One region of the Microbispora sp. NPDC004025 genome, then DNA from elsewhere that is predicted to be linked to it. Evidence: riboswitches for the same ligand, from Rfam matches in the RefSeq annotation. Region 1 holds a riboswitch; the other holds the start of a gene.
What was found. A riboswitch is a leader RNA that binds a small molecule or an ion and turns the genes downstream of it on or off. The one in region 1 is predicted to bind thiamine pyrophosphate.
Positions count from the first base shown of each region.

Region 2: another riboswitch for thiamine pyrophosphate. It lies ahead of ACWEQG_RS34975 (purine-cytosine permease family protein); the one in region 1 lies ahead of thiO (glycine oxidase ThiO).

Region 1 covers NZ_JBSGHN010000001.1:777,541-792,874, reverse strand. The annotation lists gene ACWEQG_RS03905 (dihydroorotase) at 1-686, opposite strand, end outside; gene ACWEQG_RS03900 (aspartate carbamoyltransferase catalytic subunit) at 716-1,651, opposite strand; gene pyrR (bifunctional pyr operon transcriptional regulator/uracil phosphoribosyltransferase PyrR) at 1,648-2,205, opposite strand; gene bldD (transcriptional regulator BldD) at 2,640-3,134, shown strand; gene ACWEQG_RS03885 (arginine deiminase) at 3,258-4,502, shown strand; gene ACWEQG_RS03880 (SAV_6107 family HEPN domain-containing protein) at 4,570-5,007, opposite strand; gene ACWEQG_RS03875 (L,D-transpeptidase family protein) at 5,413-6,297, opposite strand; gene ACWEQG_RS03870 (YbaK/EbsC family protein) at 6,423-6,899, shown strand; gene ACWEQG_RS03865 (GNAT family N-acetyltransferase) at 6,944-7,516, shown strand; gene metF (methylenetetrahydrofolate reductase [NAD(P)H]) at 7,543-8,472, opposite strand; gene ACWEQG_RS03855 (polyprenyl synthetase family protein) at 8,613-9,680, shown strand; gene thiE (thiamine phosphate synthase) at 9,806-10,459, opposite strand; gene ACWEQG_RS03845 (Rv2175c family DNA-binding protein) at 10,488-10,862, opposite strand; gene ACWEQG_RS03840 (NAD(P)/FAD-dependent oxidoreductase) at 10,906-12,084, opposite strand; TPP riboswitch at 12,328-12,438, shown strand; gene thiO (glycine oxidase ThiO) at 12,429-13,541, shown strand; gene thiS (sulfur carrier protein ThiS) at 13,538-13,738, shown strand; gene ACWEQG_RS03825 (thiazole synthase) at 13,741-14,505, shown strand; gene pknB (Stk1 family PASTA domain-containing Ser/Thr kinase) at 14,712-15,334, shown strand, end outside.
Region 2 covers NZ_JBSGHN010000020.1:14,362-29,695, reverse strand. The annotation lists gene ACWEQG_RS34995 (GOLPH3/VPS74 family protein) at 1-53, opposite strand, end outside; gene ACWEQG_RS34990 (TenA family protein) at 97-702, shown strand; gene ACWEQG_RS34985 (Fpg/Nei family DNA glycosylase) at 725-1,603, shown strand; gene ACWEQG_RS34980 (rhodanese-like domain-containing protein) at 1,678-2,001, shown strand; TPP riboswitch at 2,059-2,175, shown strand; gene ACWEQG_RS34975 (purine-cytosine permease family protein) at 2,166-3,515, shown strand; gene ACWEQG_RS34970 (methylated-DNA--[protein]-cysteine S-methyltransferase) at 3,560-4,120, opposite strand; gene ACWEQG_RS34965 (PAS domain S-box protein) at 4,312-6,195, shown strand; gene ACWEQG_RS34960 (ATP-binding protein) at 6,346-6,798, shown strand; gene ACWEQG_RS34955 (GNAT family N-acetyltransferase) at 6,898-7,398, opposite strand; gene ACWEQG_RS34950 (YidC/Oxa1 family membrane protein insertase) at 7,426-8,088, opposite strand; gene ACWEQG_RS34945 (DUF6412 domain-containing protein) at 8,164-8,445, opposite strand; gene ACWEQG_RS34940 (hypothetical protein) at 8,447-8,614, opposite strand; gene ACWEQG_RS34935 (nitroreductase family protein) at 8,968-9,516, shown strand; gene ACWEQG_RS34930 (response regulator transcription factor) at 9,660-10,373, shown strand; gene ACWEQG_RS34925 (sensor histidine kinase) at 10,370-11,485, shown strand; gene ACWEQG_RS34920 (multicopper oxidase family protein) at 11,489-13,066, opposite strand; gene ACWEQG_RS34915 (hypothetical protein) at 13,077-13,544, opposite strand; gene ACWEQG_RS34910 (hypothetical protein) at 13,743-14,180, opposite strand; gene ACWEQG_RS34905 (STAS domain-containing protein) at 14,405-14,755, shown strand; gene ACWEQG_RS34900 (glycosyltransferase family 2 protein) at 14,760-15,334, shown strand, end outside.

The sequences.
Region 1 (15,334 bases):
CAGACGTGCAGCCGGGAGCCGACGTGCGCGGCGAGCAGGCAGTCACGCGCGATGATCGCCTCCTCGGCGACCGCCGGCCAGCCGGTCAGGCCGAGCCTGGCCGACACCTCTCCCTCGTTGAGCTGGGCGCCCTCGGTCAGCCTCGGCTCCTGGGCGTGCTGGGCGACGACGCCGTCGAACGCCTTGACGTACTCCAGCGCCCGGCGCATCAGCACGGCGTCGGACACGCACTTGCCGTCGTCGGAGAAGACCCGGACGCGGGCCGCGGAGTCGGCCATCGCGCCGAGTTCGGCGAGCTGGCGTCCCTCGAGGCCGGAGGTCACCGCGCCCACCGGCTGCACGTCGCAGTGGCCGTGCTCCTGGCCGAGCCGCCAGACCTGCTCCACCACGCCGGCGGTGTCGGCCACCGGGGAGGTGTTGGCCATCGCGTGGACGGCGGTGTATCCGCCGCGCGCCGCGGCCTGGGTGCCGGTCTCGACCGTCTCGGCGTCCTCCCGGCCGGGCTCGCGCAGGTGGGTGTGCAGGTCCACCAGGCCGGGCAGGGCGACCAGCCCGTCGGCGTCGACCGTCTGGCCGGCCCTCGCGCCCGCGAGGTCGCCGGTCTCCGCCACGACGCCGTCGCGCAGCAGGATGTCGCCCGGGGCGCCGCCCAGGATCCGGGCGCCCCTGATGAGGATGGTGCTCACAGCCGTCCCCTCGTGAAGGTCGTGGGTGCTCATTCGGCGCCTCCGATCGCGGGCTCGGATCCGCCGAGCAGCAGGTAGAGAACGGCCATCCGGACGGTCACGCCGTTGGTGACCTGCTCGACGATCGTCGAGCGCGGCGAGTCGGCGACCTCCGCGGAGATCTCCATGCCGCGGTTCATCGGGCCGGGGTGCATGACGACGGCGTCGTCGTGCAGCCGGGCGAAGCGGTCGCGGTCGAGGCCGTAGCGGCGGCTGTACTCCCGCGCCGAGGGGAAGTAGGCCGCGTTCATCCGTTCGAGCTGGACCCGCAGCATCATCACGACGTCCGACTTGGGCAGCACGGCGTCGAGGTCGTAGGAGACCTGGCAGGGCCACGTCCCAACCGCGACCGGCAGCAGGGTCGGCGGCGCGACCAGCGTCACCTCCGCGCCGAGCGTGTGCAGCAGCAGCACGTTTGACCGGGCGACCCGGCTGTGCAGCACGTCGCCCACGATGGCGACCTTCAGGCCCTCGAGCCGCCCCAGCCGGCGGCGGATGCTGAAGGCGTCGAGCAGCGCCTGGGTGGGGTGCTCGTGGGTACCGTCGCCGGCGTTGACCACGCTGCCGCGCACCCAGTTGGCCAGGCGGTGCGGCGCGCCGGAGGCGCTGTGCCGGATCACCACGGCGTCGGCGCCCATGGCCTCCAGGGTGAGCGCCGTGTCCTTCAGCGACTCGCCCTTGGACACGCTCGACCCCTTGGCCGAGAAATTGATCACATCGGCCGACAGGCGCTTGGCCGCGGCCTCGAACGAGATGCGGGTCCGGGTGGAGTCCTCGAAGAAGAGGTTCACCACCGTGCGGCCGCGCAGCGTCGGCAGCTTCTTGATGGACCGCTGCGACACCTGGGCCAGTTCCTCGGCTGTGTCGAGGATGAGGAGGGCGTCGTCGCGGGTGAGGTCGCCGGTCGAGATCAGGTGCCGATTCATCGGTCGTCCTCCTTGATGAGCACGACCGCGTCGCGCCCGTCCGTCTCCTCCAGGAAGACCTTGACCTTCTCGCTCTTGGAAGTCGGCAGGTTCTTGCCGACGTAGTCGGCGCGGATCGGCAGCTCCCGGTGGCCGCGGTCGACGAGCGTGGCGAGCTGGACGGCCCTGGGCCTGCCCACGTCGTTGAGCGCGTCGAGCGCGGCGCGCACGGTGCGGCCGGAGTAGAGGACGTCGTCCACCAGGACGACGGTCCTGCCGTCCACGCCGTCCGGGGGCAGTTCGGTGCGGCCGAGCGGGCGCGCGGGCCGCAGGCGCAGGTCGTCGCGGTACATCGTGACGTCGATGGCGCCGACGGGGACCTTGATTCCCTCGAACTGCGCGATGCGCTCGGCTATACGCTGCGCGAGGGTGGCGCCGCGAGTGGGGATGCCGATCAGGACGACGCTCTCCGCGCCCCTGGTCCGTTCGAGGATCTCGTGTGCGATCCGGGTGAGCGCCCGGTGGATGTCGGGCCCCTCCAGGACGGCGCGGGCCGGATTTCGGGCATCAGACATGAAAAAGTCACCGCCTTTCCCGCCTCACGGGACGGGTCTTAAAGGGTGTTCGGTCTGCTTAGAGTATCAGGGCCGTCTGCGAACCCCCCTCCCGCCAGGGGTGATGCACCCCGGGTCCGCTCGCGGGCGGCGTGGTGAGGACGCGACGGGAGAAGTGCCGGTGACGTACCGGGGAGCGGAAGCCGCATCGCGCCGGGTGTCGGGGATTTCGGGGAGAGCACTGTTTGACGCTCTTTTTTCCAATCAGCTTGACCTTTGGGAGTGTCGGCTTTACCGTCACTGTCCGTAACCACAACACGCGACCTTCCTGGGTAAAACCCGACGCAGCGGTCACCGAAGGTGCCGGACTCGGCCACCAGCCCCGGTGTTCGGAACGCTTAGGACAAGGACGCACAATCAAGTGAGAAGAGACATAGAAAGCCGGGGGCCACACGATGCCGTCTGACTACGCCAAGTCGCTGGGCGCGCGCCTGCGCGCCATCCGGACCCAGCAGGGGCTGTCCCTGCACGGTGTGGAAGAGAAGTCCCGCGGACGGTGGAAGGCCGTCGTCGTGGGCTCCTATGAGCGGGGCGACCGCGCGGTGACCGTGCAGAAGCTCGCCGAGCTCGCGGATTTCTACGGAGTGCCGGTGTCGGAGCTTCTTCCCGGCGGAGCCGCCCCCAGCCCGCTCGCGCCCGCGCCCAAGCTGGTCATCGACCTGGAGCGCCTGTCGCAGCTGCCGAAGGACAAGGCCGGCCCGCTGGCGCGTTACGCCGCGACGATCCAGAGCCAGCGTGGCGACTACAACGGCAAGGTGCTGTCCATCCGGCAGGAGGACCTGCGCTCGCTCGCGGTCATCTACGACAAGTCGCCGGTCGAGCTGACCGAGGAGTTCATCCACTGGGGCGTGCTCGACGCGGAGGCCCGACGCGCCGTCGAGTCCTTCTGACCTCCCGTCTCGGCCCGTACGCGGCTCCCCGTGCCCGCCCGCTCGGCGTAGTCACGGGCGGCGTCTATCGCTTCGGGGAGCCGTCGGTACGAGTGATTCCTGTCACGCGGGGATAGGCAGGACATGACGTTTTACGTGGGCTCCGAGGTGGGCAGGCTTCGCCGCGTCCTGGTCGACATTCCCGAACTCGCGCTCAAGCGGCTCACCCCGGGCAACAAGGACGGCCTGCTGTTCGACGACGTGCTCTGGGTGCACCGCGCGCTGGAGGAGCACCGGGAGTGGTGCGAGGTGCTCGCCGGACGCGGCGTCACGGTGCACCACCTCGGTGACCTCCTGCGCGAGGTGATCGAGATCCCCGACGCGCGCAAGCACATCCTCGACGGCAGCGTCGACGAGCACTGGTTCGGCCCGCTGGCCGCCGACGCGATCCGCAACACGCTCGACTCCCTCGACGCCGACAGGCTCGCACCGCTGCTGACCGGCGGGATCACCAAGCGCGAGATCATGGAGCTGGGCTGCGACCCGGGCTCCATCACCTTCCACACGCTCGCGATGGACGACTTCGTCCTCCCGCCGCTGCCCAACCACCTGTTCGCCCGCGACACCTCCTGCTGGGTGTACGACGGGGTGTCGATCAACGCGATGCGCAAGAAGGCGCGCAGGCGGGAGACCGTCAACTACGAGGCCGTCTACCGCTGGCATCCGCTGTTCGCCGCGGGTTACGGCAACCCGGACGACGGCGGGTTCAACGTCTGGTACGAGGGCGTGCGCATGGCCCCGGCCACCATCGAGGGCGGCGACGTCCTGGTGCTCGGCGACGGCGTCGTGCTCGTCGGGGTGAGCGAGCGCACCCAGCCGCAGGCGGTCGAGATGCTGGCGACCAACCTGTTCCGCGCGGGGTCGGCGACCCGCATCGTGGCGCTCGACCTGCCCAAGACCCGCGCGTTCATGCACCTCGACACCGTGATGACCAACGTCGACGTGGGCGTGTTCACCAAGTACGCCGGGCTCGGCATGCTCCCCTCGTACACGGTGGAGCCGGGCGACACCGACAAGGAGCTGAAGGTCACCGACCATCCGCCGGAGGACATGCACAAGGCGATCGCACGGGCCCTCGGCCTGGACGACATCAAGGTCCTCACGCCGACGCAGGACGTGCACGCGGCCGAGCGCGAGCAGTGGGACGACGGCTGCAACCTGCTGGCGCTGGAGCCGGGCGTGGTGGTCGCCTACGAACGCAACACCACGACCAACAATTACCTGCGCAGGCACGGCATCGAGGTCATCACGATCCGCGGCAGCGAGCTCGGACGCGGACGCGGCGGGCCGCGTTGCATGAGCTGCCCGCTGGAGCGCGACCCCGTCTGAGCACCCGCGCCCGCACCCGCACAGCTCGCCCGGACGGGACGAGCGGGACCATGGCCGGAGACGGAGGTCAGCCGGCCATGGGCAGGGTGGGGCGGCCGGGCAGACCGAGGATCGACTCGACCTCGCCGACGAACCTGTCCGCCTCCGCTATGATCTCTTCCGCGTCGTTCTGCGTGACGGCGCGGACCATGCCGGCCTCGGCCGCCGCGCGCTTGGTCGCGCTCACCGCGAAGTAGGCCGCCCAGTCCGCGAGCTTGGGCTCGGCCTCAGGCAGCAGCTCCCAGGCGCTGCGCAGGCGCCGCCTGCGGCCGTCCATCGGCCGCGGACGCGCCGCGAGGATCCCGGCGGCCGCACGGAGGGCCGCCAGGTGGGCCGACACGTAGCGGTCCGCGGGGGTGGGCCCGACGGTGGCGTCCGCGAGGCATGCCCTGGCATCCGCGAGGTGTGCCAGAACCGCCTGCGAGAGCCGGGGCCCGCTCTTCTGATCGTCATTCTGCTCAGTCATGCCCGCCTCCTTGAGTCGTGGCACTCCGGCGAAGGTCGCCGGTGACCTCACAGTCGCAGATCGCACCGACAATTTCGCCGGCCGGGAGATCCCGTGAACCGCTCGAGATCGCCCGACGCTTTCTCAGGCTCCCGTGGGCGGCCGGACGAGGAGCTTCCCCTCTCCCCGTCCGGCCCACGCCGCGGGCCGTGCCGCATCCGTCTCCGCCGACGACGAAGGCACGAATCCAACGGGGTGGGCGCGAGCCGCGAGTCCCACGCCCACTCCATCGAACATAGATTCGATCATGTCCACTGTCAAGGCTGTCAACGAATACGTGTTCGAGGAGTGTGGCGCAAACGCGGGCACGAGACGACGGAGGGGCCCCGCGCGATCACCTCGCGCGGGGCCCCTCCGGAAGTGGAACTAGCGCCTGAAGGCGCCCCTGACGTGCACCGGGACGCCCTTGCCGAGCATGCCCGGCAGGACCTCGGCCACGTTCATGGGCAGCCGCACGCAGCCGTGCGACGCCGGATAGAGCGGCACCGACAGCGCGCCGTGGAGCGCGATGCCGCCGTTGAAGAAGATCGGGTTGTAGAGCTGCCCGAGGTAGGACCGGTGCCAGCCCTTGACCCGCCAGGTGGTCTTGTAGTCGCCGGTAGGCGTGCGGGCGCTGCCGGAGAACCGCTGCCGCTTGCCGTTCCAGGTGGCGTACTCGGTATAGGGGACGCCGCTGCCGCTGGAGATGTGACTGATCATCACCGGCGCGCCGTTCCGGTACAGAACCATCACCTGTTTGGTCAGGTCCACCTCGACGCGGGCCGGCTTGCCCCGGGGCACCAGGACCCTGGGCGCGCGGGGATTCTCCAGCGCCCTCCAGGTGCGGGCGGCGATCGTGCTGGTCGGCTTGATCCCCTGCACCTTCTGGAAGGCCCAGACCGCCGTCAGCGTGGTTCCGCCGTAACGGCCGTCGGCCGAGCCGGGCATGTACCCGAGCTCCCTGAGCCGGGACTGCAGCGCCTTCACGGCCGAGCCCTTGGCACCGAGCCTGAGCGTCTTGCCCGGTGCGGTGAACGGCGGGTAGGCGGCACGCCCGGGCACGGCGGCCCGCGCCGGAAGCGCCGGAAGCGCTGACGGCGCGGTGCCCGCTGACAGCACGGTGCCCGCCGACAGCACGGTGCCCGTGGTCACCGCTCCCGCGGGCGCGGTGGTGCGCGCCTGCGCCGTGCCGGTGACGCCGGCCGCCGCGAACGCCACGGCTCCCACCGTGACGAGCGTGGCCGCGGCCAGTCGCCGTCGACCCCTCATCATGACCAACCCCTCATAAGCCCGATTCTCGATCAAAGGACCCACCATACGGTCCGATTGTGAGCCGCGTGATCACACGTGGCCATAATCGGTGACGTATGTCCTGGCAATCCGTTTAGAGTGACCGCGTGGCAGAAAAGTTGCATCCGAACGTCGTCCGGGTCCAAGAGGCCCTGCGGGCTCACGAGGTGACGGGCGAGGTCGTCGTGCTGGACGACGCCGCCCCGACGGCCGCCACTGCGGCGGCCCAGCTCGGCTGCGAGGTGGGCGCGATCGCCAACAGCCTGATCTTCGACGCGGACGGCGCGCCGCTGCTGGTGCTGACCAGCGGCGCCCATCGCGTGAACACCGATCTGATCGCGCGGCTCGTCGGCGCGGCGAAGGTACGGCGGGCCACGCCGGAGTTCGTCCGCGAGCACACCGGGCAGCCCATCGGCGGCGTCGCCCCGGTCGGGCACCCCGCGCCCGTACGGACGCTGGTGGACACCTGGCTGGGCAAGCACGACGTGGTGTGGGCCGCCGCCGGGCACCCCCACTCGGTCTTCCCCACGTCCTACGAGGAGTTGCTGCGCATCACCGGGGGCACGGCCGCCGAGGTGGAGTGACGCCTGACGGACCGGCCCTACGACGTTTTGCTAGTGTGCGACGGGTGATCCAACTGCGACGGGTGGGGCCCGACCGGTTCAGGGCGGTGCTGGGCACCGTGCTGGAGATCTACACGGTCGCCATGCGCCCGCCGTCGGACCAGCTCGCGGGGCGCATGGCGATCATGCGTAACCACTCCACCTATCCCGACTTCGACTGCGTGCTCGCCGAGGACGCGCAGGCGCCCGACGGAGTCGCCGGCTTCGCGTACGGCTTCCACGGCGGCCGCGGGCAGTGGTGGCACGACGTCGTACGCGGGGCGCTGCAGGACCGGGCCGGGCCGGTGGTGGCGGAGGACTGGTTCGGCGACGCCCTGGAGATCGCCGAGATCCACGTGCGCCCCGAGTACCAGGGCCGGGGCATCGGCCGGCGCCTGATCCACACGCTGTGCGAGGGCCGCCCCGAGCGTACGGCCGTGCTCTCGACGCACGACGCCCCCACGGTGGCCCGGCGTCTCTACCGGGACGTCGGGTTCGCCGACCTGATGACCAGGTTCGTCTTCCCCGGCGGGTACGAGGAGTACGTGATCGCCGGGGTGCGGCTGCCGCTGCCCGAGCGCGCGGTCCGCGAGGGCTGACGCGAGGGCTGAACGGCCCGGCCGGCTCAGCCGGCGACGGCGGCGGGCACGCTGTGCAGCGCCTGGAACACCTCGCGGGTCGCGCTCGACCGGTTGAAGGTGATGAAGTGGATGCCGGGCGCACCCTCGTCGAGCAGCTTCTGGCACAGCTCGACCGCGTGCTCGATCCCGAGGCGGCGGACCGCGGCCGGGTCGTCGGCGACGGCCTCGAACCGCTCGGCCACCTCCGGCGGGAACGGCGCGCCGGACAGCTGCTCCGACCGGGCGATCGTGCTCATCTGCGTGACGGGCATGATGCCGGGGATGATCGGGGTGTCGCACCCCTGGGCGGCCACGCGGTCGCGCAGCCGCAGGTAGTCCTCCGCGCGGAAGAACATCTGGGTGATCGCGTAGTCGGCGCCGGCCCGGCACTTCTGCACGAAATACGTGGTGTCCGACTCGATGCTCGCCGACCTGGGGTGCTTGTAGGGGAAGGCGGCCACCCCCACGCAGAAGTCGCCCGCCTGGCGGATCAGCCGCACCAGCTCCTCGGCGTACAGCACGCCCTCCGGGTGCTTGACCCACTCGTCCAGGGGGTTGCCCCCGCGCGGGTCGCCGCGCACGGCGAGGATGTTGCGCACGCCCGCGTCGGCGAACCGGCCGACGAGGTGGCGCAGCTCGCGGATCGAGTGGTCGACCGCGGTGAAGTGCGCGACGGGGGTCAGCGTCGTCTCGTGCGCCAGCCGCTCGACGATGTCCACCGTGCGGTCGCGGGTCGAGCCGCCGGCGCCGTAGGTCACGGAGACGAACGTCGGCCGCAGCGCCTCGAGCTCGCGGATGGCCCGCCACAGCTGGCGCTCCCCCTCGTCGGTCTTCGGCGGGAAGAACTCGAACGAGAACGAGCGCTCGCCCGCGGCCAGCAGTTCGCGGACCGTCGGGACGCGATCAGGAAGCCGCGAGGGCAGACCGAGAGCCATACAGGAGAGGTTACAGCGCCGCTCATTTCCGGATGGTCGCAGTCTTGCTATGTGGACGTTTTCCCTTACTGGGGGAGTTAACCCACTTGAAGGGGGATCTGGTGATGGGTGTCCGGATCAACCCCGGTTAGTCTCAGAGCATGACCGCTTCCGCCGTCTCGCTCGATTCCATCCGTACGGAGGTGGACCGCGCACTCCGGGAGTTCCTCGACCGGCAGCGACCACACTTCGGTGACCCGCATCTGGCCGCCCTGCTGACCGCCGCGGAGGATTTCCTGGCCGGCGGCAAACGGCTGCGCCCCGCCTTCTGCCACTGGGGGTGGCGGGCCGCCGGCGGCGGCGACGACCCGGGGCTGCACTCGGCCGCCGCCTCGCTGGAGCTGCTGCAGGCGAGCGCGCTCGTCCACGACGACGTCATGGACGCGAGCGACGTGCGCCGGGGCATGCCGTCCGCGCACCGCCGGTTCGAACGGATGCACACCGAGGCGGGCTGGCACGGCTCCGCGCGGCAGTTCGGCGAGGGCTCGGCCGTGCTGCTGGGGAACCTGCTGCTGGTGTGGTCCGGAGAGATGTGGCGCACCTGCGGCCTGGCGCCCGAGGCGCTCGCCGCGGCCCAGCCGGTGCACGACCACATGCTCACCGAGCTGATGTGCGGACAGTATCTCGACCTGCTCGAACAGGCGCAGGGCGAGAGCACCTACGACAGCGCGCTGCGGGTGGCCCTCTACAAGAGCGGCAAGTACTCGGTCGAGCAGCCGCTCCGGCTCGGCCTCGTGCTCGCCGCCCGGGCCCGGCACGCGTGGATCGACCGGCTCTGCGTGCAGTACGGCCAGCAGGTGGGCATCGCCTTCCAGCTCCGCGACGACATCCTCGGCGTGTTCGGCGACCCGGCGGAGACCGGCAAGCCCGCCGGGGACGACCTTCGCGAGGGCAAGCGGACCGTCCTGATCGCGCGCGCGCTCGCCTCGGCCGGCCCCGCGCAGGCGGCGGTCGTACGGTCTCTGCTCGGCGACCCCGGGCTGGACGCCGAGGGCGTCGGGCGGCTGCGCGCGGTGATCGAGGAGACCGGCGCGCTGGCCGCGTGCGAGGGCATGATCAAGCGCTATCTCGACGACGCGCTGCACGCCCTCGACCACGCGCCGATCGAGGAGGAGGCCCGGACGGCGCTGGCCGCCCTCGCCGTCGCCGCCACGTCCCGCCGCACCTGACCGCCGCACCTGACGGGACGCGCGGCCGGACCGGTGGCGACCCCGGACCGCCACCTCCCGCCGCACCTGACGGAACGCGGCGCTCGGACGGCTCAGCGGCGGCTCAGCGGCGGCCCAGCGGCGGCTCAGAGCGGGACGGCGGTCAGCCGGGCCTTGAGCGCGGCGGCGGCGGCGCCGGGGTCGTCGGCCTCGGTGACGGCCCGGACGACCACGGCCCGGCGCACGCCGTGCGCCATCACCTCGTCGAGGTTGCCCAGGTCGATGCCGCCGATGCCGAACCACGGCCGGTCGGTGCCCAGGAGCGCGGCGTGTTCCAGCAGCGCCGGGCCGGGCGCCGGGCGGCCGGGTTTGGTGGGCGTGGGCCAGATCGGCCCGCAGCAGAAGTAGTCCACCCCGGGCTCCACGGCGGCGGCCGACGCCTCCGCCGCCGAGTGCGTGGACCTGCCGATGAGCACGCCGGAGCCGAGGATCTCCCGGGCCACCGGGACCGGGAGGTCGTCCTGCCCGAGGTGCAGGATGTCGGGCCGGGCGGCGAAGGCGACGTCCGCCCGGTCGTTGACCGCCAGCAGCGCGCCGTGCCTGTCGCACGCCGCGCGGAAGACCTCGAGCAGGTCCAGCTCCTCGCGCGCCTCCAAGCCCTTCTCCCTGAGCTGGACGATGTCCACTCCGGCGGACAGGACCGCGTCGAGGAACTTCTCCAGGTCGCCGCGGTCCCTCCTGCCGTCCGTGCAGAGGTAGAGCCTGGCCTGCGCGAGCCGCTGTCGCCGGGTGTCAATCACCCGACCACAATGCCATGCGGCCCTACGGTCAGAAACCCAGGGCCTGGGCCCTGCGCTTGACCTCGGTGTGCCGGCCCTTCACGATCGCGTCGATCGGGGACCCCGGCAGCGAGTCGTCCGGGGTGAACAGCCACCGGATCGACTCCACCTCGTCGTAGCCCGCGTCGGCCAGGAGCGTCAGCGTGCCGGGCAGGCCCTTGAGCACGTCGCCGCCGGCGATGAACACCGCGGGGATCTGCGGCTCGCCCCCGCCCCTGCGGACGCCGGCGAGCTTCTTGTCCTTGAGGAGTTGCTTGGCGCGGCCCATGCTGAGCCCTAGCCTCTTGGCGGCCTCCGAGAGGGGGAGCCACTCCCCGACGAGCTGGTCGGTCTCTCGGTCGATCTGCGCAACAGTAAGCGTCACGGATCCACCATTACCACAGGCGGGCCGCCGGGAAACACCTCGATTACGTCATAATGCAGTCGCGGAGCGGGACGGCCGGATCGGCCACCCGCCTCGGGTCGAGCCGCTGGCCGCCCTCGACGATCCTGCGGCCCTGCACCACGTCGCGCGGCCGGTCCACGGTGAGCACCGCGGCGAGCCGGTCCTCGGCCGTCAGCCAGCACACCGCCCACTTCGCGTCCCTGTGGGGGTCACCGCGGAGCAGCACACGGTCGCCGGCCTCCCGGTGCCCGGCGAACTGCACCATGTGGCCGAACTGCTCCGACCAGAAGTACGGCACGGGGTCGTAGACCGCGTCCTCGCCCAGGAGGGTGGCGACGGCCGTGTCGGGGGCCTGGAGCGCGGTGTCCCAGTGCTCGACCCGCAGGCGGGTGGCGAACCTGCGCGACCACCAGTTGGCGCAGTCGCCCACCGCGACCACGTTGGGCAGCGACGTGCGCAGGTGCTCGTCGACCACCACCCCGTCGTCGAGCCGGACGGCCGAGCCCTTCAGCCAGTCGACGGCGGGGCGCACCCCGACGCCGGTGACGACCACGTCCGCCGGCACCCGGGCCCCGGACATGAGCGTGAGGCCGTCGGCGTCCACGGTGCCGACCATCGCGCCGAGGCGCAGCTCGACCCCCGCCCGCGCGTACCAGCCGATGGTGTGGCTGCCCACGGCGGGGCCGAGCGCCACGGCGAGCGGGCTCTCCCCCGCCTCCACGACGGTCACCGCGCACCCGGCTCTGGCCGCGGCGGTGGCGACCTCCGCGCCGATCCAGCCGGCCCCGACCACCGCCACGCGGGCGCCGGGGACCAGCCGCTCGCGCAGCGCCAGCGCGTCCTCGATGGTCCGCAGCACGTGCTGGCGGCCCTCGCCGCGCAGGCGGATCGGGGCGGCGCCGGTGGCGATGACCAGGCCGTCGTACTCCAGCTCGCCCTCGGTCGTCTCCAGCACGCCGTCACGCAGGCCCTTGGCCGCCGTGCCGAGGCACAGCCGTACGTCGAGGGCGTCGAGGTCGGAGTCGACCACCGTGGAATCGGTGCCTCCGAGCAGCACCGCCTTCGACAGCGGCGGCCGGTCATAGGGGCGATGGTGTTCCTCGCCGATGAGCGTGATGCGCCCGGTGAATCCACGGGCCCTCAACGCCTCGATGCTTCGCACGCCGGCCAGGCCGGCACCCACCACCACGACGTGATCCACAGCTTGACCATAGATTGTCAGCGGGGGCCCTGGCCAACGGGCCCCTCATAACGAGTTGGGCAAGTAGCGCGCACTTCGACGGGGGCCCACGTTGTGAAGGATCCCCTGTTCGAACGGACGGCTGCTTCGCCGGACGGCGCGCGTCCGGATCTCCGCCCCCGTGCGGCGCGCGTCCCGCACCGGCCGTGTGACGGCGCGGCCTCCGGCGATCGGCCATGACAGGCGGCGTACTACGCTGGTGCACGTAAGACGCGCGGGAGCCCGGCGGACCGGGCTGAGAGGAGAGCGTGAGGCTCTCGACCGCCCCGACCTGATCCGGGTAATGCCGGCGAAGGGAGCGCGCTGTGCCCCCCACATACGACGTCGTGATCGCCGGCGGCGGCGTGGCGGGTCTGGCCGCGGCGTGGCGCGCGGTCCGCCGGGGCCTGTCGGTGGCGGTGGCCGACCCCGTGCCCGGAGGCGGCGCCACCCACGCGTCGGCCGGGATGCTCGCGCCGGTCAGCGAGGTGACCTACACGGAGGAGCCGCTGCTGCGGCTCGGCCTCGCGTCGCTGGCGGCCTGGCCGGGGTTCCGGGCCGAACTCGAGGACGAGAGCGGCGTCGAGCTGGACTACCGGACCGAGGGCACGCTCGAGGTCGCCCGCGGCGCGGACGACATGGCCTATCTGGACGACCTCGCGGCCTTCGAGCGGACGCTCGGCCTGCGGGTCGAGCGGCTCACCGGGCGCGAGTGCCGCTCCTACGAGCCGATGCTCGCCCCCTCCGTACGCGGCGGGCTGCTGGCCCGCGACGACGCCTGGGTCAACCCGCGCAGGGTCGTGCGGGCCCTGCTCACCGCGTTCGAGAAGGCGGGCGGCACGCTGGTCGCCAAGCGGGTCTCCGGGATCGACGCCTCCGGGACGGGCGGCCCGTCCGTACGGCTGGCGTCCGGCGAGGCCGTCGCGGCGGGCCAGGTCGTCGTGGCGGCCGGATCGTGGTCGGCGTCCCTGCTGCCCGGCCTGCCGGTACGCCCGGTCAAGGGCGAGATCCTCCGGCTGCGCGGGCCACAGGGGTTCCTCACGCGGTGCGTGCGAGGGCTGGTGCACGGCTCCCCCGCCTATCTGGTGCCCCGGGGCGACGGAGAGATCACGCTGGGCGCCACGGCGCAGGAGCTGGGGTACGACGCGCGGGTCACCGCCGGCGGCGTGTACGAGCTGCTGCGCGACGCCCGTGAGCTGGTGCCCGGCATCACCGAGCTCGAACTGACCGAGACCACGGTCGGCTTCCGCCCGGGCACGCCCGACAACCTGCCGCTCATCGGCCCCGCCGGACCGCCCGGCGTGTTCGCGGCGACCGGGCACGGCCGCAACGGCGTGCTGCTGTCCCCGATCACCGCCGACGCCGTCGCGGCGCTCCTCACCGGCGACGAGCCACCCCCGGTCACCGGGGCCTGCCATCCAGGGAGATTCAGCAAGTGAAAGTCACGATCAACGGAGGCGCGGCCGAGTTGCCCGCCGGCGCCACGGTCGGCGACGCCGTACGTACCCTCACGTCCCTGACGTCCGGGGTCGCGGTGGCCCTGAACGGCGAGGTGGTGAGCCGGAGCGCCTGGGACTCCACTCCGGTTGCCGACGGCGACGGCGTCGAGGTGCTGACGGCGGTGCAGGGAGGATGAGCATGACCGACGACGTCTTCGTGCTGGGTGGGGAGAAGTTCACCTCGCGCCTCATCATGGGCACCGGCGGCGCGCCGTCGCTGGAGGTGCTCGACCAGGCGCTGGAGGCGTCCGGCACCGAGCTGACGACCGTCGCGATGCGCAGGCTCGACCCGGCGTCGCGCGGTTCGGTGCTGGACGTGCTGCGCGCCCGCGGCGTCAAGGTGCTGCCGAACACCGCGGGGTGCTTCACGGCCGGGGAGGCCGTGCTGACCGCCCGCCTGGCGCGTGAGGCCCTGGGGACCGACTGGGTCAAGCTGGAGGTCATCGCCGACGAGCGCACCCTGCTGCCCGACCCGATCGAGACCTTCGACGCCGCCGAGCGGCTGGTCGCCGACGGCTTCGTCGTGTTGCCGTACATCGGCGACGACCCGGCGCTGGCCCGCAGGCTCCAGGACGCCGGGTGCGCGGCGGTGATGCCGCTCGGCGCCCCCATCGGCTCCGGGCTGGGCATCCGCAACCCGCACAGCATCGAGCTGATCGTCGAGGCCGCCACGGTCCCGGTGATCCTCGACGCCGGCATCGGCACGGCCAGCGACGCCGCGCTGGCGATGGAGCTGGGCTGCGACGCCGTGCTGCTGGCCAGCGCCGTGACGCGGGCGCACCGGCCGGACCTGATGGCGGCGGCCATGCGGCAGGCGGTCACGGCCGGGCGCCTGGCCCGGCTCGCGGGGCGCATCCCGCGCCGCCGCTACGCCGAGGCCTCCTCCCCGGGCCGCCCGTCCTGAGCCCGCCGCATCCACCACGCAGAGGCGTCCTCCCCGCCCGTCCGGCGTGTTTCGCCGGCGGGCGGACAGTCGCGGGAATCCACGTCTGGTAAGCCCGGTTTTCGGATTCCGCACGGCTTTTCGGACGGCGCGGAAGGCTGCCGAATCGGTCTCGGTTTGGGATTCGGGAACACGCCCGGCGGCAAATCACCCGTAAACTCTGGCGGGTGGACACGACGCTGACCGACCCGCTCGTGGGGCAGTTGCTCGACGGGCGCTACCGCGTCGAGTCCCGGATCGCCCGGGGTGGCATGGCCTCCGTATACCTGGCTCTGGACGTCCGGCTCGACCGCACGGTGGCCGTCAAGGTGATGCACCGCTCGCTGGCCGAGGACCCGCAGTTCGTGCGGCGGTTCATCGGTGAGGCCAAATCGGTGGCCAGCCTTTCTCACCCGAACATCGTGCAGGTCTTCGACCAGGGCACGGACGGGGCGAACGTCTACCTGTCGATGGAGTACGTCCCCGGCAGGACGCTGCGCGACGTGCTGCGCCGCCGCGGCCACCTCCCCGCGCGCGAGGCGCTGGAGATGGTCATCCCGGTGCTCGCCGCCCTCGGCGCGGCCCACCAGGCGGGGCTCATCCACCGGGACGTCAAGCCGGAGAACGTGCTGCTCGCCGACGACGGCCGGGTGAAGGTCGTGGACTTCGGCCTGGCCCGCGCGATCGAGGCGACCAACCAGACCAAGACCGGCATGATGATCGGCACGATCGGCTACATGTCGCCCGAGCAGGTCACGACCGGCACCGCCGACGCCCGCAGCGACGTGTACGCCGCCGGGATCATGCTGTT
Region 2 (15,334 bases), on a different contig from region 1:
GTGTCCTCCCGGTAGGCCAGCAGCAGCACTTCCTCGGCGATCGTCAGTGTCACGTGATCGAGCGTAACGCGCCGATCCAGGCCAGAATGTGCCTTTATGGGAATATCTGATGAGCTGCACACCATCGGGCGGCCGATGCTCGACGCCCAGCTCGCGCACCCGACCGTACGCGGAATCGCGGCGGGTGACCTGCCCGAGCCGGTCTTCCGGTCGTGGCTGGAGCAGGACTACCTGTACCTGCTCGACTACGTCCGGGTGTTCAGCCGGCTGGCCTGGCAGGCTCCGGACGCCCACCTCGGTGACCTCGTCGATCTCGCGTACGCCACCTGGCACGACGAGCTGGACCTGCACCGGTCACTGTCGGCCGAGTTCGGCGCCGACCTCGACGGCGCCGTGAAGGGCCCGGCCTGCGCGGCGTACACCTCCTTCCTGCTGGAGGCGGCCGCCGACTACGGGGAGGGCCTGGCCGCGCTGTACCCCTGCATGTGGGGCTACTCGACGCTCGGCCGGATCCTGGCCGCCGACCCGCCCGCCGAGCCCCGATACAAGGCGTGGGTGGACACCTACGCCGATCCCGGCTTCGCCGCCCTCGCCGAGCGCATCGCCGTCATGATCGACGAGGCGGCTCCCGACCCGGCGCGCGCCCGGGAGCTGTTCGTCCGGGGCATGGAGCACGAGCTCGCGTTCTGGGACGTCCCTTAACCGGCCGGGTTAGTGTGAGGGCATGCCGGAGCTGCCCGAGGTCGAGGCGCTCGCCGAGTTCCTCCGCGAGCACGCCGTCGGCCATGCCGTCATCGGGGTCGACGTGACCGCCTTCCAGGCCCTGAAGACCGTCGACCCGCCCGTCACCGCGCTCGCCGGGCTGCTCGTCACCGGCGTGGCGCGGCACGGCAAGTTCCTCGACGTCGACTGCGACGGCCTGCACTTCGTCACCCACCTGGCGCGCGGCGGCTGGCTGCGCTGGCGCGACGACCTCACGGGCGCGCGGCCGGTGCGGCCGGGCAAGGGCCCGCTCGCGGTCCGCGTACGGCTGTCGCCCGGCGAGGACGGCCGCGCCCCCGGCTTCGAGCTCACCGAGGCCGGCACGCAGAAGCGCCTGGCGGTGTACGTGGTGCGCGATCCCGGGGACGTGCCCGGCGTCGCCGGCCTCGGGCCCGACCCGCTGGCGGAGGACTTCACGCCGGGCGTGCTGAAGACGATCGTGGGCGGCAGCCGGGCGCAGATCAAGGGCCTGCTGCGGGACCAGAAGGTGATCGCCGGCATCGGCAACGCCTACTCCGACGAGGTGCTGCACGTCGCGAAGATGTCCCCCTTCAAGATCGCCGGAACGCTGACGGACGGCCAGGTCGCCGACCTGCACGACGCGATCGTGAGCACGCTCCGGGACGCGGTCGGCCGGGCCAGGGGGCTGGCCGCCAAGGACCTCAAGTCGGAGAAGAAGTCGGGCCTGCGCGTGCACGGCCGTACGGGCGAGACGTGCGAGGTGTGCGGCGACACGATCAGGGAGGTGTCGTTCGCCGACTCGTCGCTGCAGTACTGCCCGACCTGCCAGACCGGCGGCAAGCCGCTGGCCGACCGCCGGCTGTCCCGCCTCCTCAAGTAGCGTCCGCGCATCACCGTGGGTCACAGCTTCCGGCATGGGCCCGGGCATCGGCGGCGTGCGGCCACAATGGGCGCATGACATTGCCGGAAATCACCCCTGACGCCCTGCCCGACGACGCGTACCTGCTCGACGTCCGTGAGAACGACGAGTGGGTGGCGGGCCACGCGCCCGGCGCCGTCCACATCCCGCTCGCCGAGCTGCAGGCGCGGGTGGACGAGGTGCCGCACGACCGGCCGGTGTACGTGGTCTGCCGCGTCGGCGGACGGTCGGCCCACGCCGCGATGTGGCTCAACCACATCGGCAGGGACGCCGTCAACGTGGACGGCGGCATGCAGCTGTGGGCGGCCGTCGGACGTCCGATGGTCAGCGAGACCGGCGGGGCGCCCTACGTCGCGTGAGAAGCCCTACCCCGCGTAGGAAAACGGTCAAAGAAGTGTCATAATCCCAAAGACATCATCAATACCCGCGGGAGCTCGGGCGTGACCGGGCTGAGAGGGCGGATCGAAGTCGTGCCGCCGACCGCATGAACCTGTCCGGATAATGCCGGCGTAGGGAGTGTGTGATGGCTTCTGCCGTCGTCGACGACGCGCACGCGGAGGTTCCCCTCACCCTGGACGAGGAGGCCCCCAGAACTCTGGGGCTGCTCGACCAGGGCGCGTTCTGGGCCAACCTCGGCGTCAGTCTCCTCGGCTTCTCGGGGGCCCTGTTCCTGCTCGACCCCCTGGGCGGCAAGCCGCTGACGTTCACCGCCGCGGTGCTCGCCGCCGTCGTCGGCAGCCTGCTGGGCACGGCCATGGTCGGCCTGGCCGCGATCCCCGGCGCGCGGACCGGCCGGCCGGCGATGGTGCTGCTGCGCGGCCTGTTCGGGGCCCGGCTCTCGTACATCCCGACCGTGCTGAACATCGTGCAGATGCTCGGCTGGGGCGCCTTCGAGCTGTGGGTCATCGCCAACGGCGCGCAGGCCCTGTTCGGCACGGCGGTGCCGTACGCGGTGTGGGCGGTCGCGGCCGGTGCGCTGACGATCGCGCTGACGATCCGGCCGCTCGGCGCGCTGCGGCTGCTGCGCCGCTACGTCACGGCGGGCGTGGTGGTCGCGATGATCTGGCTCTCGGTCGCCCTGTTCGCTCAGGGGCCGTCCGTGGGGGGCGGCTCCTGGGACGCCTTCGCCCCCGCCGTCGACTATGTCATCGCGCTGTCGGTGTCGTGGGTGCCGATGGCCGCCGACTACGCCAGGCACTCGCGGTCGAGCGGCGCGGCGTTCACCGGCGTGGTGGCGGGTTACACGATCGCCCAGGTGGCGTGCCTGGCGCTCGGCATCGCCGCGCTCGCCCTGGTGGGCAACGACCCGGACAAGGTGTGGGAGCCGTTCGTGGCCGCCCCGCTCGGGATCCTGTTCTTCGGCATCCTGGTGCTGCGCGAGGCCGACCAGTCGTTCGCGAACGTCTACTCGACGACCGTCTCGATCCAGAACCTCGCGCCGCGCTGGGACCGCCGGGCGATCTCGATCGTGATCGGCGTGCTCACGACTCTTATCGCGCTGTTCGCCGACGTGAACTCCTACGGCGCGTTCCTGAGCGTGATCGGGGCGGTCTTCGTGCCGATGTTCGCCGTCCTCGTGGTCGACTACTTCCTGCTCGGCGGGACGGCCCGGTGGAACACCGCCGAGGACGCCCCATCCCGGTGGCTCATGGTCGTGCCGTGGATCCTCGGGTTCGTGGCGTACTGGATCGTCACGTCCACCCCGACGGTCGGGTGGTGGGACGGGTTGTGGACCGACGTCCGCCTGGCCCTCGGGTTCGTCCACCAGCCCTGGATGAACGCCGCGCTCGCCGCGTTCCTGGTGGCCGCGCTGGCGACCGTGGCGCTGTCCGTCCCGGCCCGCCGCCTGCGGTCGCGGGGCCGGGCGGCCTAGAGCCGGGCCGGAGCAGAGCCGGGCCGGGCCGGGCTGGAGGAGGGCTAGAGAGCGCCTTCCAGGCGGAGCAGGTGCTCCTTGGCCGGCTGGCCGCCCGCGTAGCCGCCGAGCGCGCCGGGGCCCTCCACGGCCCGGTGGCACGGCAGGAGCAGGCAGACCGGGTTGCCGGCGAGGGCGTTGGCCACCGCGCGGGGCGCCTGCGGCCGCCCGATGCGCTCGGCGATGTCCTGATAAGTGGTGACGCTGCCGTACGGCACGGCCGGCATGAGCTGAATCACCGTACGGCTGAAGCCGGTGACCAGGCGCAGGTCCACGGAGAGGGAGAAGGTGCGCAGCCTGCCCGTGAAGTAGGCGTCGAGCTCCCTGCGGAGGGGATCGAGGCGGCGCGGGTCGGGTCCGATGAACGAGCCGACGGCGCGGGAGATGCGGGCGAAGACCTCGTGCTCGCCCTCGTAGGTGCAGGCCAGCACGCCGCGTGCGGTCACCGCGAGGACCAGGCGGCCCACCGGCGCGTCGGTGGTGCCGAAGGCGACCTCGGGCGGGGTCTCGCCGACGTAGCCCGGCGAGGTCACGCGCAGCAGGGCTTCGAGGTCCTCGGTGGACATGGGCGCCCCACTTTCTCTTCTCCGCGTGCAGGCAGCGTATCGGAGCGGTTGCGAGGTGACGGAAAAGGCCAAGATCAAAACGTGAAAGAAGGCACGATGGGGGCGTGGGTGACAGCAGCGTGGACGGCCGGGCGGCGGACATCGCCCCCGTGATCGCTGACACCGCGGACGTGCTCGCGGGCGGTTTCGACATGGAGCCGGGCGGCGGCGCCGGCACGGGTCTCCACGGGAGCGACGTCGAGGAGGGCCTCGCGCGTGCGGTCCTGGCCGGCTCCCCCGACGCGATCGTCGCGCTCGACCGCGACCTGGCCGTGCTGAGCTGGAACGCGGCGGCCGAGCGGATGTTCGGCTGGCCCGCGGCCGATCTGCTCGGCAGGCGGGCGCCGATCGTGCCCGACGAGCTGATGGCCGAGCACAACGCCGTGCTCGAACGCGTACGCGCGGGCGGCCGGGTGTCGCTGACCACCAAACGTCTGCACCGCGACGGGCGGCTGCTCGACCTGCGGGTGGACACGAGCGCGCTGAGCTCGCCGGGCGGCGTCCTGCTGGGGTACGTGAACGTCTACCACGCGGCCGAGGACGACGACGCGGCGCACGGCAGGATGGTGCGCCGCGCCCGCCTGGTGCGGCGGCTGACCGACGTGGTCGGCGACATCAACGCCGAACTCGACCTGCCCGTCGTGCTCGACCGGATCGCCGCGAGCCTGACCGAGCTGACCGGTGCCGACGCCGGCGGTTTCGTGTCCATCGAGGGGGACCGACTGCGCCTGGTCGGCGTCCACAGGTTGCCCGAGACGCTGCGCGGGGCCACCGCCGACCTGCACACGAGCCTGGTCGCCAAGCTGCTGCGCACCGGCAAGACCGTGCTGCTGGAGACCGGCCCGGAGGGCTTCCCGGACCTGATCTGGGCGCGCCTGCCCGGCCTGCACACGATCGCCGTCGGCATCGCCGCCGTCGGCGGGCGTCCCTATGGAGCGCTCTACGCGTTGTTCGCCCGGCGCAAGGCGAGTCATCTGGAGCTCGAACTGCTCGAACTGCTCGCCGGGCACGCCGGCATCGCGGTCGCCAACGCGACGGCCTACCAGGACGCGGTGCGGCAGCGCGCCCACGAGCGGGCGGTCTTCGACGCCAGCGCCGACGGCATCGCGGTGCTGGACGGCACGGGAGCGGTCGTGCGGTGGAACCCGGCCGCGGCCGAGCTGACCGGCCACCCGGCGGACCGGGTGATCGGCGGGCCTCCGCCCTTCCCGCTGCCGGCGCCGGGGGAGAAGCTGACCTTCCAGCTCCCGTCCGGCCGGTGGCTCGACGTGCTGTGCGCGGAGATCCGGGAGACGGGGGAGACCGTCGTCGACTTCCGCGACGTGACCAGGGCCAAGGAGCTGGAGGAGGCCAAGGACCTGTTCCTCGCCACCACCAGCCACGAACTGCGCACGCCGATCACGATCGTGCACGGCTTCGCCAGCACGCTCGACTCCCGCTGGGACCACCTGTCGGACGTGGAGCGGCGGTCGGCGGTCCACACGATCGCCGAGCGCGCCCGCTCGCTCGGGCAGCTCATGGACCATCTCCTGCTCGGCGCGCGGGCGGGCGCGGAGGAGCTGAAGGTCAGGGTCGAGCCCTTCGACCTGGCCGCCCGGGTGCACGCGGCGACGCTCGGGCTGCCGGTCCTGTCGGACCGGCACCGGCTGGAGGTGGACATCCCGCCCGATCTCCCCCGCGTGTACGGCGACGCCCTGGCCACCGACATCCTCCTGGCCCAGCTGCTGGAGAACGCGTTCAAGTACTCCCCCGACGGCGGCCTCATCCGGGTCGAGGCATGGCCGGAGGACGACCGGGTCGTGCTGGTGGTGGACGACGAGGGAGTGGGCATCGCGCCGGGCGACCGGGAACGGATCTTCGAGCGGTTCGTCCAGGCCGACAGCGGCAACCGGCGCAGGTTCGGCGGCGTCGGCCTGGGGCTCTACATCGTGCGCAACCTCGCCCGGGCCCAGGGCGGGGACGTCGCCGCGCTGCCCCGCTCCGGTGGGGGAACCCGGATGCGGCTGGTGCTGAACTCGGCGGAATCTTCATCCTGACAGGACAGAACGGAGCGTGGCGTCACCACTTAAGGACTGATCTATTGTCCAATGTGCACAAGCTGTGATGCGGGGCACGGTTTCCCGGCCGAGCGAGCGGGGCATTTCGGTCGTAGTTGCTCGTGCAGCAGATACGGGGGTAAGGGGGAGGTGAGTGCGTCGAGCGTCGTGATGCTGCCGTACGCACCGTCGAGCGTCGCCGTCGCACGTCAGCGCCTGAGCGCCGAGCTTTCGACCGCAGGGCTGCTCGCCTCCGCCGTCGACGACGTCGTGTTGATCATGAGTGAACTGCTGAGCAACGCGCTGCGCCACGCCCACCCTCTCCCGTGCGGACGGCTCAAAGTGGCCTGGATCTGCTCGGATTCGCAGGTCGAGGTGGCCGTGAGCGACGGCGGCGCGTACACGGAGCCCCGCGCGGGCCGCCCGACGCTGTCGTCCCTCGGCGGTCGTGGGCTCGGCATCGTGGAGTACCTGGCCGAGCGCTGGGGAGTCCGGCACGAGGAGGAGGCGACCACCGTCTGGGCCGTCGTGCCCGCCTCATGGCCTGACCAGAATGGGCATGCCGAGCTGTCCGAAATTCCGGTGCTGCGCGAGGTCGGCTGACGGGCGCGCTCACGCCCCGCGCACAGCCACGGCTCAGGGCCGGGGTTCAGGGCCGGGGCTTGGCGGGCGCGGTTCAGGGCCGGGGTTCAAGGTCGCGGTTCAGGGCCGGCCGAGGGCGTGCTCCATGCAGATCAGGTCGTCGCGGGAGTCCCACGACGCGGTGACGGTGAACCCGAGCCGCTCGTAGAGGGCGATCGCCGTCGTCCGCCACCGCCACACCGACAGCCGTACCGACCGCAGGCCGATCGCGTGCGCCCGGGAGAGCGCGGCACGGACGAGCGCGGCGGCCACGCCCCTGCCCCGCTCGTCCGGGTCCACCCACAGGCGTTTGATCTCCGCCCGTCCGCCGGCGGGCGCCGCGAGCACCACGCAGCCGATCGCGGCGTCGCCGCGGCGCGCGACCAGCACGACGTCGTCAGCGAACGCCGCGCCCGGGTTCTCGACCTCCGCCCGGTAACGCTCGGGCAGGCGCGTGGCGTCGGCCACCGGGACGCCCTTCTCGGCCTCGGTTCGCAGGTGGTAGGCGGCCAGAAGCGCCCGCACGTCCTCCCGGCCGTCGTCCCCGGCCGCCCAGGTCGCTATCGCGAGGTCACCGATCATGGCCGCCAGCATTCCACCGATCCCGGGTCAGGCCGCGCGTGGGTAGAGCACGGCCCGCTCGGCCGTCGTCCAGGCGCTGCTCACGAGCAGGTAGACGCCCGCCGCGAGCGGGAGGAAGGCCGCGGCGAGCACGGTCCAGAACGGCATCAGGACCGCCAGGCGCCGCATCGGCGTGGCGGGCTCGACCCTGCGGGCGGCGATCACGGCCACGGCCACGAGCAGCGCGAGCAGCGCGGCGAACACCCCGGCGGCAGGGCTGAGCAGGCCCGCCCCGGCGAGCACGGCGGCGAGGTGCTCCCCCAGCGGCACGCCGAGCACGCTCTGGGCCAGCAGCAGGTTCGGGTGCCCCGCGATGACGGCCGCCGTGAACAGCCGGTAGGTCACCGTGAAGAACGGCCACTGCGCGAACGCCGGGAGATAGCCGGTGAACTGGCCGACGCCCTCCTTGGCGTACAACGCGTTGACCTCGCGCAGGAGCCGCTGCGGGTCGTTCTTCCACCGCGTGCGCAGCCCGTCCACCTGGGGTGCGAGCCGCATGCGGATCCGCTGCGCCCGCGCGACGCGGACGCTCAGCGGCAGCAGCGACAGCCGTACGGCGAGGGTGACCAGGACGATCGCGAGTCCGGCGCCGGTGAGGTGGCTGAGCGCGTCGATGAGGCGGTAGGCGGGGTCGAGCACGAAGTCGAACATGGGAAGCCTTTCGTCTGTGACCTGTTGCCGGTGGATGAGGGCATGACGAAAGCGCTCGTCCGGCTGGATTTCCGGTCAGACGAGCGCGGGGCTTCCTGATGGTGCGCGGGGACGGGGACGGCCAGGCGCGCCGGGATCACGCAACCTGACCATCGCCGTCTCACCGTTGTACGACGGCCTGCCCGGCCCCCGGCGCAGAAGGGGGACGCCGGTCAGCCGGCAGAGCATCCAGGCGAACACCAGGACGGCCACGCCGGCCAGGCCGACCGTGGTCAGCGCGCCGGGGTCCGGGGACCCGGCGGCCAACTCGGCCAGCAGCCAGAGGAGCGATCCGATGGCGGCCTGGAGCGTGTTCACCTCAGCGGGACAGCTTCCCGACGACGGTGACGACGACCACGGCGACGAGGGCGATGATGCCGATGATCAGCAGGAACTTCAGCGTCGCGAACAGTGCGGGGATCACGAATCCGAACACCAGCCAGAGGGCCAGGAGGATCCCCAGTACGGTCAGTACGGTACGGGCCATAGCCACAAGGTACGCGGTGGGACCGACAACCGCGAGCTTGATCGTGTCGGCCGTCCTCGGCCTCGCGATGCGTCCACCTGGATCCGCGCTCGCGACGGGCGGCATCCGGCAGCCACACCCCTGATTCGGAACCGGTTCGCATACCCGTGATTCATGAGGTTTCACGTGAATCATCGCGTTCGGCGGCAGTTCGTCGACAGAACGTCATGGCTCCTCCGGCGGCCTCTTGCGGTCCCATCGGCTGCCTGCGCCGCATGCGGCGTAGACTCCACTCGATCACCGCGAATCACCCGACTCGTGGCGTCCCTGACGCGGTTGCGCGGCGCACACGATCCGGTCCCCCTGGTTGAGGCATGAACCTTCCGCGACTCACACCGGCCCTCCAAGGGCGTTTCAGTCCGCTGCGCTTCGATCCGCACCATCGGCTGTCCGGCCCGGACGTCGAGACCCTGCTGGAGGCGGCCCGGTGGGCTCCGTCCGCCGGTAACTCGCAGCCCTGGTCGTTCCATCTGCGCCGCCGGGGAGAGGACGGGCACGAGCAACTCGTGGAGCACCTCGCCGGAAGTTCGCGCCGGTGGGCGCCCGATGCGAGCGCGCTGGTCGTCAACCTGGCCCGTCACGAGACCGACGACAGCGGCCTGCTCTACTCCGAGTTCGCCGACTACGACCTCGGCCAGGCGGTGGCCCACATGACTGTGCAGGCCCACGCGATGGGCCTGTCCTGCAGGCAGTTTCGCGCCTTCGACCTGGAGGGGCTGCACAACCGGCTCGGCGTCAGGCCCGGCTGGCGGATCCTCACGATGACGGCCATCGGCGTGCCGCCCCTGGACGACACGACACCTCCCGCACGAGAGCGTCGCAGCATCGTGGACCTGCGTACCGCGGGAGTGTCGTCTCCCTGATGCCGCAGACGCGGCGGCCGGGGACGACCGTGTCCACGAAGTGCGTGTTCTCCTCGAAGTGCGACGGCCGCCGCGAGCGGCGGGTTCTTACGGGGCGATGACGGCGCTTCGCCGGGGCGCCCGGCGGACTTACCGTGGGGGACGTGCCCTCCTCGAGAACTTCCCAGAATCCCGCCCGCGTCCTGGTGGTGGAAGACGACCCCACCGTCGCCGAGGTGGTGGCCCGCTATCTGGAACGCGACGGGCACGAGGTCGAGTGCGTGGGCGACGGCGCCGAGGCGCTGCGCCGGGCTCTGGCCGACCCGCCCGACCTGATGGTTCTCGACCTGATGCTGCCCAAGCTCGACGGCCTGCAGGTCTGCCGGAAGCTGCGGGAGCGCCGGCCCGTGCCGGTGATCATGCTGACCGCCCTCGGCGAGGAGATGGACCGGGTGGTCGGCCTGGAGACCGGCGCGGACGACTACGTGACGAAGCCGTTCAGTCCGCGCGAGCTGGCCCTGCGCGTGCAGTCCGTGCTGCGGCGGGCCCGGGGCGCGCTGGTGCCCACCGGCACCGGCGTGCTGCGCGACGGCGACCTGGTGGTCGACGTCGGCGCCCACGAGGTGCGCCTGGGCGGCAAGGAGATCACCCTGACCGCCCGCGAGTTCGACCTGCTCGTCTACCTGCTGCGCAACCCCCGCCAGGCGTTCAGTCGTACGGCCCTGCTCGACCAGGTCTGGGGCTGGTCGTTCGGCGACTCCTCCACCGTGACGGTCCACGTGCGCAGGCTGCGGGAGAAGATCGAGGACGACCCCACCGACCCGCACCGGATCGTGACGGTCTGGGGCGTCGGCTACCGCTACGAACCGCTGTCGTGATCGTCCAGATCGTCGCGGTCGCGGCCGGGCTCGGTCTCGTCATCGCGGCCCTCGGCCTGGCGCTGCTGCGGGCGCTGCGCCGCCGGTCGATCGGCGTGATGCTCGCGGTCGTGGCGGCGGTGACGGTCTCCGCGACACTGGCCGGGGTGGTCGCCATCACGCTCGCCATGATCATCGACGGGCGGCCGAAGAACATCGTGCTCACCGTCGTCGGCATCGGCGGCCTGGTGGGGCTCGGTGTCGCTCTGGTGAACGCCCGGACGGTGGTGCGCGCCAGCAGGAGCCTCGTCGGCGCGCTGGAGCGCGTGCCGCCCTCCGGCCGGTTCGTCCCGCCGCCCACGCCGCTCCCGGCCGAGCTGCAGACCATCAGCACCGCGCTGGAGCAGGCCTACGAGCGGCTGCGGCTGGGCCGCGAGCGCGAGCGGGCGCTGGAGAGCGCGCGGCGCGAACTGGTCGCGTGGGTCAGCCACGACCTGCGCACCCCCCTGGCCGGCATGCGGGCGATGGTGGAGGCGCTGGAGGACGGGGTGGCCGACGACCCCGAGACCGTCAAGCGCTATCACGTCCAGATCAGGGTGGAGGTCGACCGGCTCGCCGGGATGGTGGAGGACCTGTTCGAGCTGTCGCGGATCCACGCGGGCGCGCTGCGGCCCACGCTCACCCGCACGGGGCTCGGCGACCTCGTCGCGGACACCCTCGCCGCCGTCGAGCCGCTCGCCCGCGCCGGGGGCGTGCGCCTGACCGGGGAGGCGGACCCGCGCGTCCCGGTCCACGCCGACGCCGGGCAGCTCGGCCGGGCCGTACGCAATCTGGTGGTGAACGCGATCCGTCACACGCCCGCCGGGGGAACGGTCGTCGTGCGGGCGACGGCGGACGGGACCACCGCCCGCCTGTCCGTGCTCGACGGCTGCGGCGGCATCCCGGAGGAGGACCTTCCCCGGGTCTTCGACGTCGCGTTCCGCGGCGAGGCGGCGCGGACGCCGGGCCCCGACGGCGGCGCCGGGCTCGGCCTCGCGATCGCGCGCGGCATCGTGGAGGCCCACGACGGCGGGATCGGCGTGGTCAACGAGGGTCCCGGCTGCCGCTTCGAGATCACACTGCCGTTGGCCTGAGGCTCACTCCGGCTCGTTCGCGGCGGTCCCGCCCACGGTGAAGGGCGTGGTGACCCCCTCGTACATGAGGTGGGCGACGAGACCTTCGGTCGCGTGCGGCAGGTTGTGACAGTGGTCCATCCAGATGCCGGGGTTGCCGGCCACGAAGGCGATCTCGTACGTCTCGCCGGCGCCGACCTCGAGCGAGTCCACCCACCACGGGCTGCCCGTCGCCCGTACGCCGTCCCGGCTCAGCACCACGGCGTGGTGGCCGTGCAGATGCATCGGGTGCGGCTCGCCGCTGTCGTTGACGATGCGCACCCGCACCACGTCGCCCTCGGCGACGACGAACATCGGCACGTCGGGGAACATGTGACCGTTGATCGTCCACCAGATCCCGGGACGCCCGTCCAGGAAGCCGGGGCGGCGCCCGATCTCGTAGTCGAACCGCCGGTCGGGCCGGTCGGCGTCGAGCCCCAGCGGGGCCGGCGTGCCGTAGGAGAGCAGGTCGAGTGTGACCGCGGGCCGGGGGACGGCGGGCACGTCGTACGACCGCGAACCGAGCACGACGCCGGCCGGGCCGCCGACGTGGACCCGCACCGGCGAGCCGTCCTCGGGCATGGTCACCTCGATGTCGGCGCGGCCACCCGCCGTGACCGGCACGGCGGTGTCCCGCACGGGTGCGGGCTCGTGCAGGTCGGTGCCGTCGACGGCGACGAGCCGGAACGGGGCTCCGCCGACCCATACGGGTGTCTGGCCGTTCTCCGTGTTGATCACCCGCACACGCACCCGCTCGCCGGGGCGGGCTTCGGCGCGCACGTCGCCCTCCCGGCCGTTGATCGTGCGGGCTCCGTCGTAGAGGTGCATCAGCGCCACGACGTCGACGACGCCGGCGGGCGGGCGCGCCGGGGCGACCACGAGGGCGCCCAGCAGGCCGCGGCGCACCTGCTCGTGGGAGACCTGGTGGGAGTGGTACCAGAAGGTGCCGGCCTGACCGGCGACGAAGCGGTAGGTGAACGACCCGCCCACGCGGACCGCGTCCTGGGTGACACCGGCGACCCCATCGGCGGCGTTCGGCACGTCGACTCCGTGCCAGTGCAGCGTGATGCCGTCCGGCACCGACTCGTTCACCAAGCGGACCTGCACCAGCTGTCCGACCGTCGCGTGGATGACGGGGCCGGGCGAGGTGCCGTTCAGGGTGTAGCCGTCCACCGAGCGGCCGGTGGGCAGCCGGAACCGCTGCTTGCGGGCGACCAGAGTGACCGCGACGTCGGCCGCGCGGCCCGGATCTGCGGTCAACGACGTCAGGCTGCGCGCCGGCGTGCCGTGCCCTGCGTGTCCGGTGCTGTCTCTGGCACTGTCTCCGGCGCTGTGCCCTGCGCCGTGTCCGGTGCTGTGCTGTGTGTGCTCTGCGTGCTCCGAAGTGCCGGCCACGTGGGTCAGGGCGCCGCCGTGGTCGGCGTACCCCATGTCCATGACGGAGTACGTACCGGGCATGAGGCTGTCCTGCCAGAGCCAGATCGGCGGGCCGAGCAGGGCGAGGGTCGCGGCGCCCGCCAGGGCGAGGCGCAGGCGGGCGCCGCGGCGGCGAGTCCTGTCCATCGTGTCGCCGTCAGACGGCGGTCTCGACACGGGCGTGCGACCGGTCCGGGACGCTCTCCGTCCGGCGGCCACGGCGTGCGGCGTGGACGGCCGCGCTGAACAGCAGCAGTGCGTTCAGGCCGTGCAGGGCGCCCAGGGCGGGGATCTGGTGACCGAGGAGACCGAGGGAGACCTGGACCACGACGAGCAGGACCACGAGGGCCGCCCCCTTGACCGCCCCGGGGATCTCGGCGAAGAACGAGGAGACCAGCAGGAGCAGCGCGATCACGGGGATGACCATCATCCCGTTCACGCCGTGGACCATGAAGGCGAAGAACTCGGGGAACTGGATCCCCCCGCTCTCCGCGGTCGCCTTGTCGATCACGCCACCCTGTTCGACGTACTTGAACAGGCCGGCGTCGCCGAGGACGACCATCATCGCCTGCACGGCGACCTCGGCGGCGACGAGCGAGGCCAGGACCTTGTAGACCAGTTTCATGACGCTCTTCCCATCCAGGACCTGGAAGCCCTTCCACGTCCAGGCTTCGCGGTCCTCTCCTGTGTCGGCCGGCGTCCGTCTCCGTACGCCGGCCCTTACACAGGGGAAGTTAGGAGCGCCTCCATGGCGGTCGCTTAACGACGACTTCGCCGGCTCTTGGCGCCGGGAGAAGCCGCAGGAAAGCGCAGGTCGGCGAGGTCACGGTTCGCCCTGGTGCTCCAGCTGGCCGCGCCACGGGGGGATGCCGGGAGCGGCCTCCCGGCGGCGCGGGGCGAACGCCTCCGTCATGGCCCGGAACGTGGGGCAGGGCCAGCGCCACATGCAGCTCCGGCACCGCAGGATGGGGTTGGCCGGGTCGCTCGAGATGCCGCCCGCGTCCCTGGGCTGATGCAGGTCGAGCAGCCGGATGCCGAGCTCGGAGAAGCACAGCAGCTCCTCGCGGGCCTCGGCGAGGAAATCGAGGTCCTCGGCCGCCAGGCGGGCGCTGACCGGGACGTACCCCTCGCGGTTGACCAGGCCGCGCAGCGGCTCGGCCGCCTCGCGCCACGACGAGGCCTTCTCGGTGCGCACCTGGATGGTCTCCAGATGCTCGCGCAGCACGCGGCGGTGGGGATCCTCGGGTATCTCAGTGTTCATCTGATCTCGGGCCCGCTGTGCTCGGCGCCCGCCCTCCTTTGCGAAGTGACGACCAAGACGCGGAGGTTCCGGGCCCTCCATCCGGCGACGCCGGTGTCGCATAGCGTCAAGCTTCGCGCACTCGCCGTTTACATGGGGCCGGAATCGGGGACAAAGGGCGGACGACTCTTCGATGAATCCGATGGAGCGTGACCCGGGGCCGGGACGACGCTAGTGTGCGCCTCGTGGAGCTCAAAGTCGCGACGCAATCCCACGCCGGTCAGGCCGTCATGGCTGTCTTCGGCGAAATCGACCTATATACCGCGCCCCGGCTGCAGGCGGAGTTCACCCGCCTGCTGGAGACCGGGCCGGACCGGGTGGTCATCGACATGTCCGGAGTGGAGTTCTGCGACTCCACGGGCATGAACGTGCTGCTGTCGGCGCTCAAGCGGCTGCGCGAGCGGGGCGGCACGCTGGAGGTGGCGGCGCCGAGACCGGCGGTACGCAAGATTTTGCAGGTCACCGGGCTGGACTCGGTGTTCACCGTGCACGACACGGTGCCCGCCGATCTGCTCACGGCCGAGCACCAGGGTTAGGCGCATGGGGGAAATGGCAGTGCCCGAGCCGGACACCGCGGTGGTGATCCCGGCGAAGGACGAGGCCGACCGGATCGGCGCCACCGTGACCGCCGCCCTGAAGCTGCCCGGCGTGGATCTCGTGGTCGTGGTCGACGACGGCTCGTCCGACGAGACCGGCCGGGTGGCCAGGGCGGCGGGCGCCCGCGTCGTACGGCACAGCCGCAACCGGGGCAAGGCCGCGGCGATGGAGAGCGGGGCCGAGGCGGTGCGCCTCCTCGACGAGGAGCATCCTCGGCACCTGCTGTTCCTCGACGCCGACCTGGGCGAGACGGCGGCGGCGGCCCTCCCGTTGATCGCGCCGGTGCGCGACGGCGAGGCCGACATGACCATCGCGGCGTTCATGACCAGGGTCAAGCTCGGCGGGCACGGCATGGTCGTACGGCTGGCCCGTGACGGCATCAAGCGGCTCACCGGCTGGGAGGCGACCCAGCCGCTCAACGGGCAGCGCTGTCTCACCCGGGCCGCGTTCGAGGCGGGCCGGCCGCTCGCGCACGGTTTCGGCGTCGAGACCGGCCTGACCGTCGACCTGCTCAGGAA